One region of the Arthrobacter sp. Z1-9 genome, then DNA from elsewhere that is predicted to be linked to it. Evidence: riboswitches for the same ligand, from Rfam matches in the RefSeq annotation. Region 1 holds a riboswitch; the other holds the start of a gene.
What was found. Region 1 has a riboswitch for cyclic di-AMP ahead of M1D93_RS09615 (NlpC/P60 family protein). Riboswitches for the same ligand answer to the same signal wherever they lie in the genome.

Region 1 (7,389 bases):
CGGGTTCACGACGTCCCCGGCAGAACTGCTGGAGCCTTACGTGGAGCCGTACTTTGAGTGGCTGCGCGCAATCTGGGACGGGCGGAGCATCGAGATTGCCAGCCGGATTGTCCGTGGCCTGTACCCCCTGGCGCAGGATTTGGCCGAGGTCTCGGAACCGGCGGACCATCCCGTCATCCGGCGCACGGACCAGTGGCTGGCCGAGAACGCAGAGGCGCCCCGTGCACTGCGCCGCATCATCGTGGAGCAGCGCAGCCACCTGCTGCGGGCGCTTACCGCGCAGGCCGCCGTCGTCAAAGCCCCATTTTCGAGCCCTTCTGCGCAGTGAAGCCCCGCCCCGGTGCGCAGGGGCAGCCCCTGCACACCGAACCCCGACGGTCAACGGCAGTTACGGTCCAATTGAAGTTCAGGGGACCCGGTGGAGCCATTCGTCGGTGCCGAACTTCGTGCCGACGCGCTCCCGCGCCGTGGCCAGTTCGCTCTCGGTCAGCTCTGATGGCGTAGCACCATACCGCTCGGTGAAGACCTCCATCATGGCCGCAATGATCTCGGCGCGGGCAAGGCCGGTCTGGCGGCGGAGCGGGTCCACCCGTTTCTTGGCGCTGCGGGTGCCCTTGTCCGAGAGCTTTTCCTTGCCGATGCGGAGCACTTCCACCATCTTGTCGGCGTCGATGTCATAGCTCATGGTGACGTGGTGCAGCATGCCGCCGTTGGCCAGGCGCTTCTGCGCCGCGCCGCCGATCTTGCCCTGGTCCGTGGCGATGTCGTTCAGGGGCACGTAGAACGCGGTGATGCCCAGCTTCTCGAGCGCGGACATGACCCAGGCGTCCAGGAAGGGGTAGGAGTCGGCGAAGCTAAGGCCGTCCACCAGGGTCTGGGGCAGGTACAGCGAGTACGTGATGCAGTTGCCTGCCTCCATAAACATCGCTCCCCCGCCACTGATACGGCGGACGACGTTGATGCCGTGCTTCGCCACGCCGTCGGGGTCCACCTCGTTGCGGTAGGACTGGAAGCTGCCGATCACCGTTGAGGGCTCCTGCCAGTCCCAGAACCGGAGCGTGGGGTTGCGGCGGCCGGCGCCCACTTCTTCGGTGAGGACCTCGTCGAGGGCGACATTGATTTCGGTGGGCAGGACGGTGGGCGGGATGAGGTTCCACTGGTGGTCCGCCCACGACGTGGCTTTGGCCAGGGCTCGGCGGACCGCGATGGCCACGGCATCCGGTGAAAAGCCGAACAGGGCTGCGCCTTCCGGCAGCGAAGCGGTAACGGCGGCGGCAAGCTCGGACGCCGTCGTCGTATCCGGCAACCCCGCCAGCCCACGGTTGATGTCCAGGAGTGCCTCGTCAGGTTCCAGGAAGAAGTCGCCGCTGACGGAGACGTCCACCAGCCGGCCGTCCACGACGTCCAGGTCGACCACCACGAGCTTGCCGCCCGGGACTTTGTACTCGCCGTGCCGGCGGGATGTGGAATCAGCAGCTGGAGCGGGCGTGGCAGTCATGCCTCCCATCCTGCCCCAGAATGGCGCGGCCCCTGAAACGATGCCGGCCGCTAACGCGAAAAGCCCGCACCGTTGCCGGTGCGGGCTTTCCCTGTGAAGCTCGGGGGGAAGTGAATTACTTCTTGCCGCCGAAGCCCTTGAAGCGAGCGTTGAAGCGCTCGACGCGGCCTGCGGAGTCCATGATGCGCTGCTTGCCCGTGTAGAACGGGTGGGACTCAGAGGAGATTTCGACGTCGATGACCGGGTAGGTGTTGCCGTCTTCCCACTCGATGGTCTTCGAGGAAGAAACGGTGGACTTGGTCAGGAACTTGACGCCGGAAGCCAGGTCGTTGAAAACAACAGCTTCGTACTTCGGGTGGGTATCAGACTTCATAATGGGACCTTTGTTCGCACAACTGGATTTTGCCAGCTGCCAGGTATGAATGGGATGGCCGCGTTCCGTGCCGTAAGACGCAGGGCAGCCAGCTATCAATAATAGCGGATAACCAGGGTGCCCGCGAACTGCCCGCCGGCCCCTAATCCCGGGGACGCAGTTCCCAGAAGGCAACGGCTGATGCGGCGGCAACGTTCAGCGAATCCACACCGTTGCGCATGGGGATCTTCACGGCGAGGTCGACGGCGGCGAGCGTCTCCGCGCTCATGCCGGCTCCTTCAGTCCCCAGCACCAGGGCGAGCCGCTCCGGATTTTGCGCAGCGACCGCGTCCACGTCCTGCGCATCCTCGGTCAGCTCCAGGGCGGCAACGGTAAACCCCTGCTCCTTGAGCACGTGGAGGTCCTCCGGCCAGTTGGTCAGGCGGGCCCACGGCACCTGGAACACAGTGCCCATGCTCACGCGGACGCTTCGCCGGTAGAGGGGGTCGCCGCACCGGGGCGAAACCAGGACTGCGTCGATGTCCAGGGCGGCGGCCGAACGGAAGATGGCGCCCACGTTGGTGTGGTCCACGATGTCCTCCAGGACGGCCACCCGCCGCGCTCCCGCCAGCAGTTCCGGCAGCGGAACCGGCGCCGGACGCTGCATTGCGGCCATGGCTCCGCGGTGCAGATGGAATCCGGTGATCTCCTCCAGGAGGGCCGGCTTGCCGATGAAGGCGGGGACCTGGGGGTAGGCGCCCAGGATGTCCTGGAGGTCATCCAGCCATTTTTCCGCGAGGAAAAATGACCGGGGCTGGTGCCCTGCGGCCAGGGCGCGGCGAAGCACGCGGGAGGATTCGGCAATGTACATGCCCTCGGCCGGTTCGCGAAGCTTCCGCAGGTGCACGTCCGTGAGCTGAGTGTAGTCGGACACGCGGGGGTCCGCGGCGGACTCAAGATAGTGGATTGTCACCGGGTGATTATTTCAGCAGATTCGCCGTCATGAATCCGAGGGCCACCAGGCCCAGGACGAAGATCACACCGCGGAGCACTGCCGGGGAAAGCCGCCGGCCCACCTTGGCGCCCAGCAGACCGCCGATGCTTGAGCTGATGGCGATAAGCAGCACCACCAGCCAGTTGATCCGGTCGAACGCGAACAGCAGGTAGGAGATGGCTGCCACCAGGTTCACGCCCAGCACCAGGATGTTCTTCATGGCATTGGCGTTCTGGATGGTGCCGGTGAGGAACACACCCAGGATGCCGACCAGCAGGATTCCTTGGGCGGCGACGAAGTACCCGCCGTAAACACCGGCCAGATAGACGAGGACCACCAGGAGAACGGTGTGGCGCTTGTCCCGTACGGCGTGCTCCGGGTTTTCCTCCCGGTTGCGGACCCAGGCCTGCATGCGGGGTTGGAACACCACCATCAGGAGGGCCAGGACCAGGAGGACCGGGGCGACGTAGTGGAAGACCTTTTCCGGGAGGTGCAGGAGCAGCCAGGCGCCGGAAATGCCGCCCAGGAGGGACGCCGGCAGGAGCCGCATGAGCTGGCGGCCGCGGCCTTTCAGTTCCCGGCGGTAGCCGAAGGCACCTGCAGCGGTACCAAAAACAAGGCCCATGGCATTGCTCATGGAGGCGACAACAGGGGTGACACCCAAGGCAATGAGGACGGGAAACGTCACCAGGGTGCCGGAGCCCACCACGGCGTTGATGGTGCCGGCCCACAGGCCGGCGATGGACACAAAGATGCTGCTGAGTAGGTCCAAGCTGCTGGGTGCCGCTTTAGCGGCGTGCGACGGCGGTGTACCGGCCGGCGTTGACGGTCACATCCAGGTCCAGCCCGAAGGTGGTGCTGAGGTGTTCGGCGGTCAGCACGCCTGTGATGGGACCGGCGGCAACCACTCCGCCGTCGCGCATCAGCATGGCGTGGGTGAAGCCCGGCGGCACTTCCTCCAGGTGGTGGGTGACCAGGACCATGGCAGGTGCTGCCTCGTCCCGTGCGAGTTCTCCCAGCTTGTGGACGAGTTCCTCGCGGCCGCCGAGGTCCAGGCCGGCGGCGGGTTCATCGAGCAGCAGCAGCTCCGGATCGGTCATGAGGGCGCGGGCGATCTGGACCCGCTTGCGCTCACCCTCCGAGAGTGTGGCAAAGGTCCTGTTAAGGAGCGGACCCATCCCCCAGTCGTTGAGCAGGCGGAAGGCCCGCCGCTCGTCGTCGCGCTCGTATCCCTCACGCCAGCGGCCCGTGACGCCGTAAGCGGCGGTGACCACGACGTTGAGGACGTTCTCGTGTTCGGGGATCTGGGTGGCGAGGGCTGCGGAGGAAAGTCCGATGCGGGGGCGGAGTTCAAAAACGTCCACCCGGCCCAGGATTTCGTCCAGGATTCCGGCCCTGCCGCTGCTCGGGTGCATCCGGGCGGCTGCGATCTGGAGAAGAGTGGTTTTGCCGGCGCCGTTCGGGCCGAGGATTACCCAGCGTTCGCCTTCGTTGACTTCCCAGTCGATCTTGTCCAACAGGGTCTTTTTACCTCGGACAACGCTAACGGAAGCCAATTCCAGAACATCACTCATAGGAGTAGACACTAGGACAAAAAAGAGGCTGACTGATAACCGGTGTCGTGCCCGGACAGGACGCGTGAAGTTACCGGACGAGCCGGACGTTCTCTCCCCGGAGGTTGGCCCGGAAACCGTCACCTTGAACGGCGACGTCGTGGAGCACGAGGCCTTCGGGCAGGCCCTCAATGTCATGCTCTATGGTTACGAGCCGCCGCACGACGGCGGCGGTGGCGCCGGAGAGGAAATCCGGCCCGCCGAAGTCAATCGAGCGTGGCTCGACGACGAGCCTGCCGGCCTGAACCTCGACAGTGCCGGTGGCTATCACACGCAGTTCACGGCCCAAGGCCTCGACGGTGCGAAGCACCATGGCCTGGCCGCCGTCAGCGGCGCGGACCTCGGTCCCGTTGCCAAGCTCCCCGGCGACAACCTCGAAGGGCACGGTGGCATCTACAGTGAGCCGGGAAGCGACCGGCCCGTCCGGGCCCGTGGTCACGTCCTGCCCCACAACCCGAACGTCGCGGAGCGTCGAGCCCGCGGCAACCACTGTCCCGGCATCCAGCGAAAGGTCGGCCAGCCACACCTCGTCCTCGCGCAGGTCAGCGGGAGGCCCTGCATCGGGCATACGTTCGGCGCCCGCCGTCGGTGACGGCACAGGCCCTGCCTCCCCCGCGGCCGGCTCGCTCACTACCCACCAAAGGACCGCAGCCGCGAGCCCCAGGACGAGGAGCATCCCAAGTGCACCGATCAGCCAGTCCTTCGCGCGCGTCCACTCCATCGGGACAGTCTGTCATTGGGCAGTCACAGGTGACGGCATGGTTTCAGGAGAAACCCCTGTTTCCGCAGACATGCTGAAGGCCGGTGATTCATCGCCCCCAAGGCGTTGAATCACCGGCCTTCATCAGTTTTATTCAGTCTGTTTAGCCGGCGCGGACGAAGGTGACGGCGCCCTTGGAGGTCATCCAGGTCAGGGGGTGGACGGCGGTTTCGTTCCTGCCGTTCAGGCCGGAGCTGAGAACCTGCCCGTTGCCGACGTAGATGCCCACGTGGCCGGACTGGACCACCATGTCGCCGGCCTGGGGATCGCTGACGACGGTGCCGTAGTTCAGGAACTGCATCGGCCCGAGGTCACCGACGGGAATCCCTGCAGCATTCAGGGCGTTTTCGACCAGTCGTGTGCAGTCCTGGATCATGCCGATCTGGGCGTATGCCGAGGAAACCATGATGGCGTTGATTCCGCCTGCTGCCGGGGCGGGAGCGGGGGCAGCGGGAGCGGCAGCAGCCGGGGTGACGGTGACTTGGGCCTTTGCCGGCGCAGCGGCCTGTGTCTTTACCGCAGCAGACGCCGCAGGAACGACGGCCTTGGGGATCTCGACGGCGACCGGTTTGGGGGCTTCCACGACGGGGGCAGGAGTGGTCTTGACGGCGGGACGTTCGAAGGAGATCTGCACCGTGGCGTCTGCGCTGAGCGGGGTCTGTACCTGGCTGGTGACTTCCAGGTTCGAGGCCGGCTCGGCTTCGCGCTGGGTTGGGGCGTCTGCTGCCTGGGCGGCGATGCCGCTGGTCAGGACGAGGCCGGAAGCGGCTGCGATGACGGCGGCCTGGCGGCCTACACCGCCGGCGTGGCCGGCGACTGATTTGGACAGGACCGCCAGGGGGCTGGTGTGGACGGGGACCGCGCGGCGGCGGCCGTGAGCTTTGCCATTGGGCATAAGAGAGCCTCTCCCACTGCCTGCGAGGTTAGCTGTCGGATTCGGATGGGAGACACCCGGCCGTGATGGTGCACGAAGGCACCAGGCACGGCTTCACCCCAAGGACTGCCGGAAGCAGGCCGTTATTGGGTTCCCCGTCTCTGCCGGACGATTTTGCGAACGGATCCCGGGCAGCGGCAGAGTTAGGCAAGTCTGCTCAGGAGTGCCGTATTAGGAAATACCGGCACGGCTTCAGACCCTACGTCACAAGAGCCCCATCTGTCACATTTGCATAACGGCAGGGGGAAAGTTGTAGCTCGAAATGGCAGGCAGGGTAGCCGTCGTGCAATGAATTCAAGGCACCGCTCCCCCGCTGACTAAGATTGCAGGCATGACTTCGAACGTGACCGCCGTCAGCTATGGCCTGAATGTGACCCCAACCGGGCTGGAGCAGCTGCGTTCCGTCCTCACTGGACAAGGGGCCGCCCTGCTGTCCGAAACGGACCTTGGCGACGAGCGGTACCAGGTCCATGTGGCTGAACTTCAGCTTCCGGACGCCACCGCGGCCGGAATCGCGGCGCTCCGCCACGCCGTCGCCGGGTCCTCGATCGCGGGACTGGACACCGCCCTGGTCCCCAACGGCCTCCGCTCGGCAGAACGCAAACTCCTGATCATGGACGTGGACTCCACCCTGATCCAGCAGGAGGTCATCGAACTCCTCGCCGCCTACGCCGGGAAGCGCGAAGAGGTGGCTGCCGTCACCGAAGCTGCCATGCGCGGAGAACTGGACTTCACCCAGAGCCTTCACGCCCGGGTGCAGGTGCTCGCAGGGCTGCCGGCCGACGTCGTCCGTTCCGTCCGTGAAGAAGTGAAACTTAGCGAGGGGGCCGCCGAACTCGTGGCAGCGTTCAAGGCCGCGGGCCATGTGGTGGCTGTGGTCTCCGGCGGGTTCAACCAGATCCTGGAGCCGATTGCCGCAGAGCTGGGCCTGGACTACTGGCAGGCGAATGAGCTGGAAATCGTCGACGGTGCCCTGACCGGCAAGGTGCTGGGCGCCGTGGTGGACCGGGCGGCAAAGGAAAAGTACCTGCGCGAATGGGCAGCCGCCGAAGGCATCGCCCTCGAGCACACCGTGGCCGTGGGCGACGGCGCCAACGACCTTGACATGCTCGGCGCCGCCGGGATCGGCGTCGCGTTCAACGCCAAGCCTGCCGTACGCGCCGTGGCCGACGCCGCCGTCAACATGCCGTACCTCGACGCCGTCCGCCACGTCGCAGGCGTCTAAGTCCCGCTTAGGA
Region 2 (7,389 bases), 1.2 Mb from region 1:
CCTCCCCCAGCTCTCCCACCCGGACGGGTCCCCCATCCGTGCCCTGGTGGTGGACGACGAGCCAAGCCTCTCGGAACTCATGAGCATGGGCCTGCGCATGGCCAATTGGTTGGTGGCTGTTGCGGCCGACGGCCCTGAAGCCGTGAAACTGGCCAAGGACTTCCGACCAGACGTCCTGGTCCTTGATGTGATGCTCCCGGGGTTCGACGGCGTCGAGCTACTGGGAAGGATCCGCACGTTCGCGCCCGAAGTGCCCGCTCTCTTCCTTACCGCCAAGGACGCGGTCCAGGACCGGATCGTGGGCCTGGCGGCCGGAGGCGACGATTACGTCACCAAACCGTTCAGCATGGAGGAAGTCCTGCTTCGGCTGCACCGCCTGGTCCAGCGCTCCGGGGTTGCCGCCATGGATACGGCCGAACTGGTGGTGGGCGACCTGGTGCTCAACGTGGATACCCGCGAGGTAACCCGGGCAGGCGAGGAGCTGCAGCTGACGGCTACGCAGTTCGAGCTTCTCCGCTACCTCATGGAGAATCCCAAGCGGGTCATCAGCAAGGCGCAAATCCTGGACCGGGTATGGAACTACGACTTCGGCGGCCAGGCCAACATCGTTGAGCTCTACATTTCCTACCTGCGCAAGAAGGTGGACGCCGTGCACCCGCCCATGATCCATACCGTTCGCGGCGCCGGGTACGTCATCAAGCCTGCCGAGTAGGCGCACCATGGCGCCACAACAGGCAGCTGATCCCCACCGCCGGAGCTGGCTCAAACCCGGCACCTGGCACTTGCGAACCCGCCTCATCCTCCTCGCCATGGCCCTGCTGATCGCCATCTGCGGTGCGGTGGGCGTGGCCAGCTATGCCTCCATGGATGCGTTCCTGACCCGCCAGCTGGACGAACAGCTGAACCAGGCCGCAGACCGGTCCAATAATCCGGGCCGCCCTCCGAATGGCGGTTTCAATGGACGGGACCCCCTGGACGCCCGCGGCCAAAGCGTCGGAACCATGAACGCGCGCATCCTGAACGGCCAAGTCAACAGCGGCGGCTTCCTCACCTCGGACACCACCCGTTCGCCCCTCTCCACTGAGGACAAGCAGGCCCTGTTGGGGCTGGCTACAGACACGCAACCCGTCAAACGCACCCTCTCGAACGGCGACTACCGGCTGGTAGCGGTGAAAACGAACTTCGGCGATGTCCTGGTCACCGGGCTCCCCCTTGCCGGCAAGGAAAGCACGCTTGCCTCCCTTGTGTGGACGTTTGTGTTTGTTTCCCTGGGCGGACTGCTGCTGATCGGACTGGTGGGGACCGTCCTTATCCGCCGCACCATGAAGCCGCTCGAACAGCTGTCCGAGGTGGCCACCCGGGTATCGCAGCTGCCCCTGGACGCCGGCGAGGTGGCGCTCGCGGTGCGCGTGCCGCCGTCGAACTCCAATCCCGGGACGGAAGTGGGTAGCGTCGGGCACGCGCTCAACCTCATGCTGGACAACGTGGCAAACGCGCTGCAGGCGCGCCAGAAGAGCGAAACAAAGGTGCGCCAGTTTGTGGCCGACGCCTCCCACGAGCTGCGCACTCCCCTGACCGCCATCCGCGGCTACACCGAGCTGATGAGGATGACGGAGTCTTTAACCCCGGACGGCCAAAAGTCCCTTGCCCGCGTACAGAGCCAGTCGGAGCGGATGACTGCCTTGGTGGAAGACCTGCTGCTGCTTGCCCGGCTCGATGAGGGCCAGCCGCTGAAGCTTAGCGAGGTGGACCTTACGCAGCTGGTGGTCGAAACCGTCAGTGATGAAAAGGTTATGGCACCCGGCCACACCTGGCGGCTGGAACTTCCGAATGAGCCGGTGGTGGTCAACGGTGACGCGTCGCAGCTGCGCCAGGTGCTGATGAACCTGCTCTCCAACGCGCGGAAACACACGCCGGCCGGAACAACGGTTGTTACAGGAGTTGGGGTGACGGCCGAAGGTGCTGCGCTGGTAACGGTAACGGACGACGGCGGCGGTATCCCGGCGGAGTTTATGGACCACGCCTTTTCACGCTTCGCCCGCGCAGACGCGGCCCGGAAGGGCGCGGGAGACCAAGCGGGCGCTTCAGCGGCAGAAGGCACCAGTGGCTTGGGGTTGTCCATCGTCGAATCAATTGTTGAGGCCCACGGCGGAACGGTAACGGTGACATCACAACCAGGGCGTACACAGTTCGCCGTCCAGATCCCGCTGGCGCGTACGGGGCAGCAAGGCGACGCGCCGCCGTCGTGATCTCTGTTACCAAAATGTGACTCAGGCGCCGTATTCCTGTACCGTCGATTGGGTGCAGTTCGTGTTCGAACCGCATATCCGGATGACGCCAAGCTCTGCCACTTCCCGGATTCCCTTTGAACATAGGCAGAGGCGGGGGACCCACCGTCCCGGGCACTGATTGCCCTTGGGGTTAAGCCAGCACGTGATCTTTCCGTGTGGCCGGATGCCCTCATCCGAACCCGACAGCTAACTCCGCAGGTGTGAGAGGCGATTCATCATGTTCAAAAACCTGGTAAAACCACGTCCAAAAAACGGTTCTGCACCGCACGCTGGACCGGAAACCGGCACAATTCCTTCCTTCGGCAAACGCGCCGCTGTTATTGCCGCATCCTGCGCACTCCTCGTTGGAGTGGGAGCCGCGGGACAGGCTACGGAAACCAGTATCCGTGGAGCGGCCACTGAAACGCAGGCCGCCCAGGCGCAGTCGAACCTCAGCATCGAGAAGAGCGAGATTACGTCCAATCCGGCGCCTGAGCCCGCCGCGCCGGAAATAGCTGTAGCCCCGCAAGCGGCAGAGCCCGCACCGGTTCCGGCACCTGCTCCGGCCCCCGAGCCCGCGCCGGTTGCCGCCCCTGAGCCGGCTCCAGCACCCGCTCCCGAGCCCGCTCCGGCACCTGCCCCCGAGCCTGCGCCCGTCGTCGCGGTCAACGATCCCGCCGGCGCCCAGGCGTACGCCGCCGGCCAGCTGGGGAACTACGGCTGGGCTCCTGACCAGATGCAGTGCCTGGTAACCCTGTGGAACAAGGAATCGGACTGGACCACCACGGCCACCAACCCGAGCAGCGGCGCCTACGGCATCGTGCAGTCCCTGCCCGCCGAGAAGATGGCCAGCGCCGGCGCGGATTACCTCACCAACTACCGCACGCAGATCAACTGGGGCCTGAACTACATCCAGGAGCGTTACCAGTCGCCGTGCGGTGCGTTGAACTTCCACCTGTCGAATAACTGGTACTAACCCGTAATGGCTTGTGCGGTACTACAACACGCGAGTGCTACAACACGCGGGTAGTACAACAGCCGGCTGCTGAGGTCCGGGACCTTCTGGAGGGCCCGGCCGCCCGGCATACTGTGATGCATGAAGTTCACCACCACCATCCAGGGCAGCGGCAATAAAACCGGCATCGAAGTCCCCCAGCAGGTTGTTGCGGAGCTGGGAGCCGGCAGGCGGCCGCCTGTGGTGGTGACCGTCAACGGCAAGAGCTATCGCAGCAGCATCGCTGTGATGGGCGGCCAGAACCTCATTTCGCTGAGCGCAGCCAACAGGGAGTTCGTCGGTGTGCAGGCGGGAGACACCGTTGAAGTGACCCTGGAACTGGACACGCAGCCGCGCATCATTGAGATTCCGGAGGATCTTGCGGCTGCAATGGCGGCGGAGCCGGCGGCGCAGGAGTTCTACGCGACCCTGGGCTACAGCTCCCAGCGGCGGTACGTTGAACCCTTGGGTGAAGCCAAAACGCCGGAAACCCGGGCCCGGCGCATCGCCAAAGTGGTGGCGGACCTCAAAGCCGGAAAGAAATGACCGTCCGGCCGTCCTCGTCCTTGTCCACGCAGGCGGTCACGGCACTGTAATCAGCAATGTGCAGCACCCCCGCCGGCAGCGCTCCCGTGTTGGGCCCCACGGCTACGGTGGGGATGCCCGCCGCCACGCCGGCTGCGATGCCGGCGGGAGCGTCTTCAAACACCACTGCCTCCGAAGGATCCACCCCAAGACCGGCAGCGGCCTTCAGGTACCCCTCGGGATCCGGCTTGCCCCGGGTGACAAGCTCTGCCGTCACCACCGTGGCCGGCATGGCCAGCCCCGCTGCCCCCATCCGGACGTCAGCAAGGACGCGGTCAGCCGAGGTCACCAGCGCGACGGCGTCCGCCGGCAGGGCGGCCAGCAGCCGGGCTGCTCCGGGCAGGGGCAGGATGCCCTCGGTCCGGACGCGTTCCATGGCACCGAGTTCCGCTGTCAGCGCCAGCACGTCTGCCCCCGGCGGCGCAAAACGCCTGACGGTATCGCCGGCTTGGACACCGTGCGAGGTCCGGAGTATTTCCTCGATGTCCAGCCCGTAGCGGGCGGCAAATTCACCCCACACCTGTTCCACCACTGCGGTGGAGTCCACAAGGGTGCCGTCCATGTCGAAGAGGACGGCGCGGCAGGTCAGGGTCCGGGCAGCAGCCGGCGTGGAGAGGTTCACGGTCCCCATTGTGCCCCAGGCACGGCGCCCAAGGGATGTCACCGCCGCGACATGCGTCACGAAAACAACCCGGTCTGCGTCACGGATACAGTCGCCCGGGCGCGGGATGTCAGGCGCTGCGCCCGGGGATGTACTGGACGGCCCACCGGTTGCCGTCGGGATCGGCAAAATATACAAAGTGGCCCCAGTCCTGCACGTCCACGTCGCTGACGTCCACCCCGTTGCTTTTGAGGTGCTGGTGCGCCGCATGAATATCGCTGACCACCAGTTGCAGGTTGGAACCGGTGCCGGGAGGCGCGTCCGTAAGCCCCTCGCCAATACAAATTGAGCAGGCTGAACCGGGAGGCGTCAACTGGACAAAGCGGATGGAGTCCGTTGGCCGTTCATCAAAGTCCGCGTTGAAGCCCACCTGGTTGACGTAGAAATCCTTGGCGCGGTCCACGTCGGACACAGGGACATACACAAGTTCGAGTTTCCAGTCCATCCGCAGAGGCTAACGGCGGGAGGCGGAATGAAAAAGGCTTGAGGACTACCCTGCGATGCCGTAGAGGCGGTCGCCCGCGTCTCCCAGCCCAGGCACGATGTACGACTTCTCGTTGAGCTTTTCGTCGATCGAGGCCAGGACGATGGTCACGTTGGCACCGGAAAGTTCCTCCTCCAGTTTCGCCAAACCTTCCGGGGCGGCAAGGAGGCAGATGCAGGTCACGTCTGAAGCGCCGCGCTTGAAGAGGAACTTGATGGCCTCGCGCAGGGTTCCACCCGTGGCCAGCATGGGATCCAGGACGAAGATCTGCCGGTCCGTGAGGTTTTCGGGGAGGCGCTCGGCATAGGTAATGATGTCCAGGGTTTCCTCGTCCCGGGCCATCCCCAGGAAGCCGACCTCGGCGGTGGGGACGAGTTTGGTCATGCCCTCGAGCATGCCCAGGCCGGCGCGCAGGATGGGGACCACCAGCGGAGTCGGTTTGGTGAACGCCGTACCCACGGTAGTGCTGACGGGCGTTTCGATGGTGACCGATTCGGTGCGGACCTCGCGGGTAGCCTCGTAGGCAAGGAGTGTCACCAGCTCCTCCGTCAGCTGCCGGAAGACCGGAGACGGGGTGTTCTTGTCCCGCAGGACGGTGAGCTTATGGGCGACCAGCGGGTGGTCCACAACGAGAGTGCGCATGGGTCAAAACTATCACCCGGTTGTTGGGACCCTCCCGTGCCGCTAGCCTTCTGCACCCGTCCGCGAGGAGCCGCCGTCGTTCCTTTGTGGGGGGCTGCCGGTCCCCTGCGGGGAGCCGCCGCCGCTCCCACGGAAAGTGCCGCCGTCGGGCGGTCCCGGGGTGCCGCCGTCGTTCCTTGCGGTAGTGCCCTCGCTGCTCTGGAGCGGTTCCTCGCGGAGGACTGGGTGCTCGAATGTTGGTGCCGGACCTGCATGTTCCCGTTTCCGAATCAGGTGGAACATCCGGTGGGCCAGGATCACCATGCACACCCAAGCCAGCCCCAGGAACCACCCGGCCATCACGTCCGTCATCCAGTGGTGCCCCAGGAATACCCTGCTCAACCCCATGGCGATGATGAAGATTGCCCCGGCGGTGATGGCCGTGATTCGTGCCCAGAGCATCTGGAACTGGAGGCACATGATGTACACCAGGACGCCGATCACCACTGTTGTATTGAGGGTGTGGCCGCTGGGGAACGAGGGGGTGGTCTCGAAGGGCGGCACTGCTTCGGAGTGGTCCGGGCGGGCCCTGCCCACCAGGCGCTTGCTCAGCGTGGTGGCCGTAGTGGAAACAAAAGCTGCACCGCCCACCAGGACGATGGGGCGCCAGGTGCGGCTCAGGAGGGTAAGCCAGGCCGTGAGGATGCTGGCGAGGATTGGCATGCCGATTCCACCGCCCACGTTCGTGAAGGCGGTGGCGAAGGCCTCCACTTCGGGGTTGCGCAGCGATTGGGAATATTCCAGCGCAGGAATATCAAGGCTTGCCAGCCCGTCCTCATCCACCACGTCCGAGTACACCTCGGCTCCCAGCAAGGCCATGGTGAGCACCAGTACGCCACCTATGATCATGGTCAGCCACAGGGCCGCATACGGCTTGATCCACTTGTCCACGCGGTCTCGGACGGTGCTCATTGTGCCTCCCGGCGGATGTGCGTCACGGGCTCTGGGTATTCTTCGAAACTATCATTGAGCCATGGTCTCCGCAGATAACAAATACGATGCCTGGATGGGCCTCGCCCTCGCGGAGGCGCGCCGTGCCCTTGCCACGGAGGACGTGCCGATCGGAGCCGTGGTCATAGGGCCCGACGGCGCCGTGCTGGGTTCCGGCCGGAACCAGCGGGAGGAGCTGGGCGACCCCACCGCCCATGCCGAAGTGGTTGCGATCCGGGAGGCGGCGGCGCGCTTGCGGGAGCTTGCACTTGCCGGTGGCGGGAGCGGAGACGGGTGGCGCCTGGCCGACTGCACGCTGGTAGTGACCCTGGAGCCCTGCGCGATGTGTGCCGGGGCGATTGTCCTGGCACGGATTCCCCGGGTGGTTTTCGGTGCCTGGGACGAGAAGGCCGGCGCGGCGGGGTCGGTGTTTGACGTGCTCCGCGAGCGCCGGCTCAATCACTGGGTTGAGGTCTACGGCGGGGTACGCGAAGCCGAATGCGGCGGGCTGCTGCGTGACTTCTTTGTGGGGCACCGTACCCGGCTGTAGGTGCTTCTGCGATCTGCTTGGACAGTTTAGCCGCCGAGGACGTCGAGCACGTGCGCCGCTGTCTGTTCCCACCCCGGCAAGCGGTTCCTCGTCTCCCGCGCGGCTGACCGCCAAGCCTCCCTGGTTCCGCCGTCCGTCAGCCAGCGCCGCAGGACCCCGGCCAGCACGGCAGGGTTTTGAGGGTCAGTATCGGACGGAAAGGCTACGGCAGTTCCGGGAAGGTGAGCGCCCGCC

Region 2: another riboswitch for cyclic di-AMP. It lies ahead of M1D93_RS04310 (aggregation-promoting factor C-terminal-like domain-containing protein); the one in region 1 lies ahead of M1D93_RS09615 (NlpC/P60 family protein).

What each region holds. Positions count from the first base shown of each region.
Region 1 is NZ_CP096456.1:2,090,419-2,097,807, reverse strand. It holds gene pepN (aminopeptidase N) at 1-328, shown strand, start outside; gene M1D93_RS09645 (lipoate--protein ligase family protein) at 407-1,498, opposite strand; gene M1D93_RS09640 (type B 50S ribosomal protein L31) at 1,614-1,871, opposite strand; gene M1D93_RS09635 (TrmH family RNA methyltransferase) at 2,014-2,823, opposite strand; gene M1D93_RS09630 (sulfite exporter TauE/SafE family protein) at 2,831-3,616, opposite strand; gene M1D93_RS09625 (ABC transporter ATP-binding protein) at 3,633-4,418, opposite strand; gene M1D93_RS09620 (LmeA family phospholipid-binding protein) at 4,489-5,178, opposite strand; gene M1D93_RS09615 (NlpC/P60 family protein) at 5,321-6,112, opposite strand; cyclic di-AMP (ydaO/yuaA leader) riboswitch at 6,116-6,309, opposite strand; gene serB (phosphoserine phosphatase SerB) at 6,483-7,376, shown strand.
Region 2 is NZ_CP096456.1:911,057-918,445, reverse strand. It holds gene M1D93_RS04320 (response regulator transcription factor) at 1-712, shown strand, start outside; gene M1D93_RS04315 (HAMP domain-containing sensor histidine kinase) at 720-2,249, shown strand; cyclic di-AMP (ydaO/yuaA leader) riboswitch at 2,343-2,503, shown strand; gene M1D93_RS04310 (aggregation-promoting factor C-terminal-like domain-containing protein) at 2,509-3,246, shown strand; gene M1D93_RS04305 (YdeI/OmpD-associated family protein) at 3,367-3,810, shown strand; gene M1D93_RS04300 (HAD-IA family hydrolase) at 3,791-4,471, opposite strand; gene M1D93_RS04295 (glyoxalase superfamily protein) at 4,581-4,955, opposite strand; gene upp (uracil phosphoribosyltransferase) at 5,001-5,636, opposite strand; gene M1D93_RS04285 (phosphatase PAP2 family protein) at 5,679-6,587, opposite strand; gene M1D93_RS04280 (nucleoside deaminase) at 6,649-7,155, shown strand; gene M1D93_RS04275 (glycosyltransferase family 4 protein) at 7,182-7,389, opposite strand, start outside.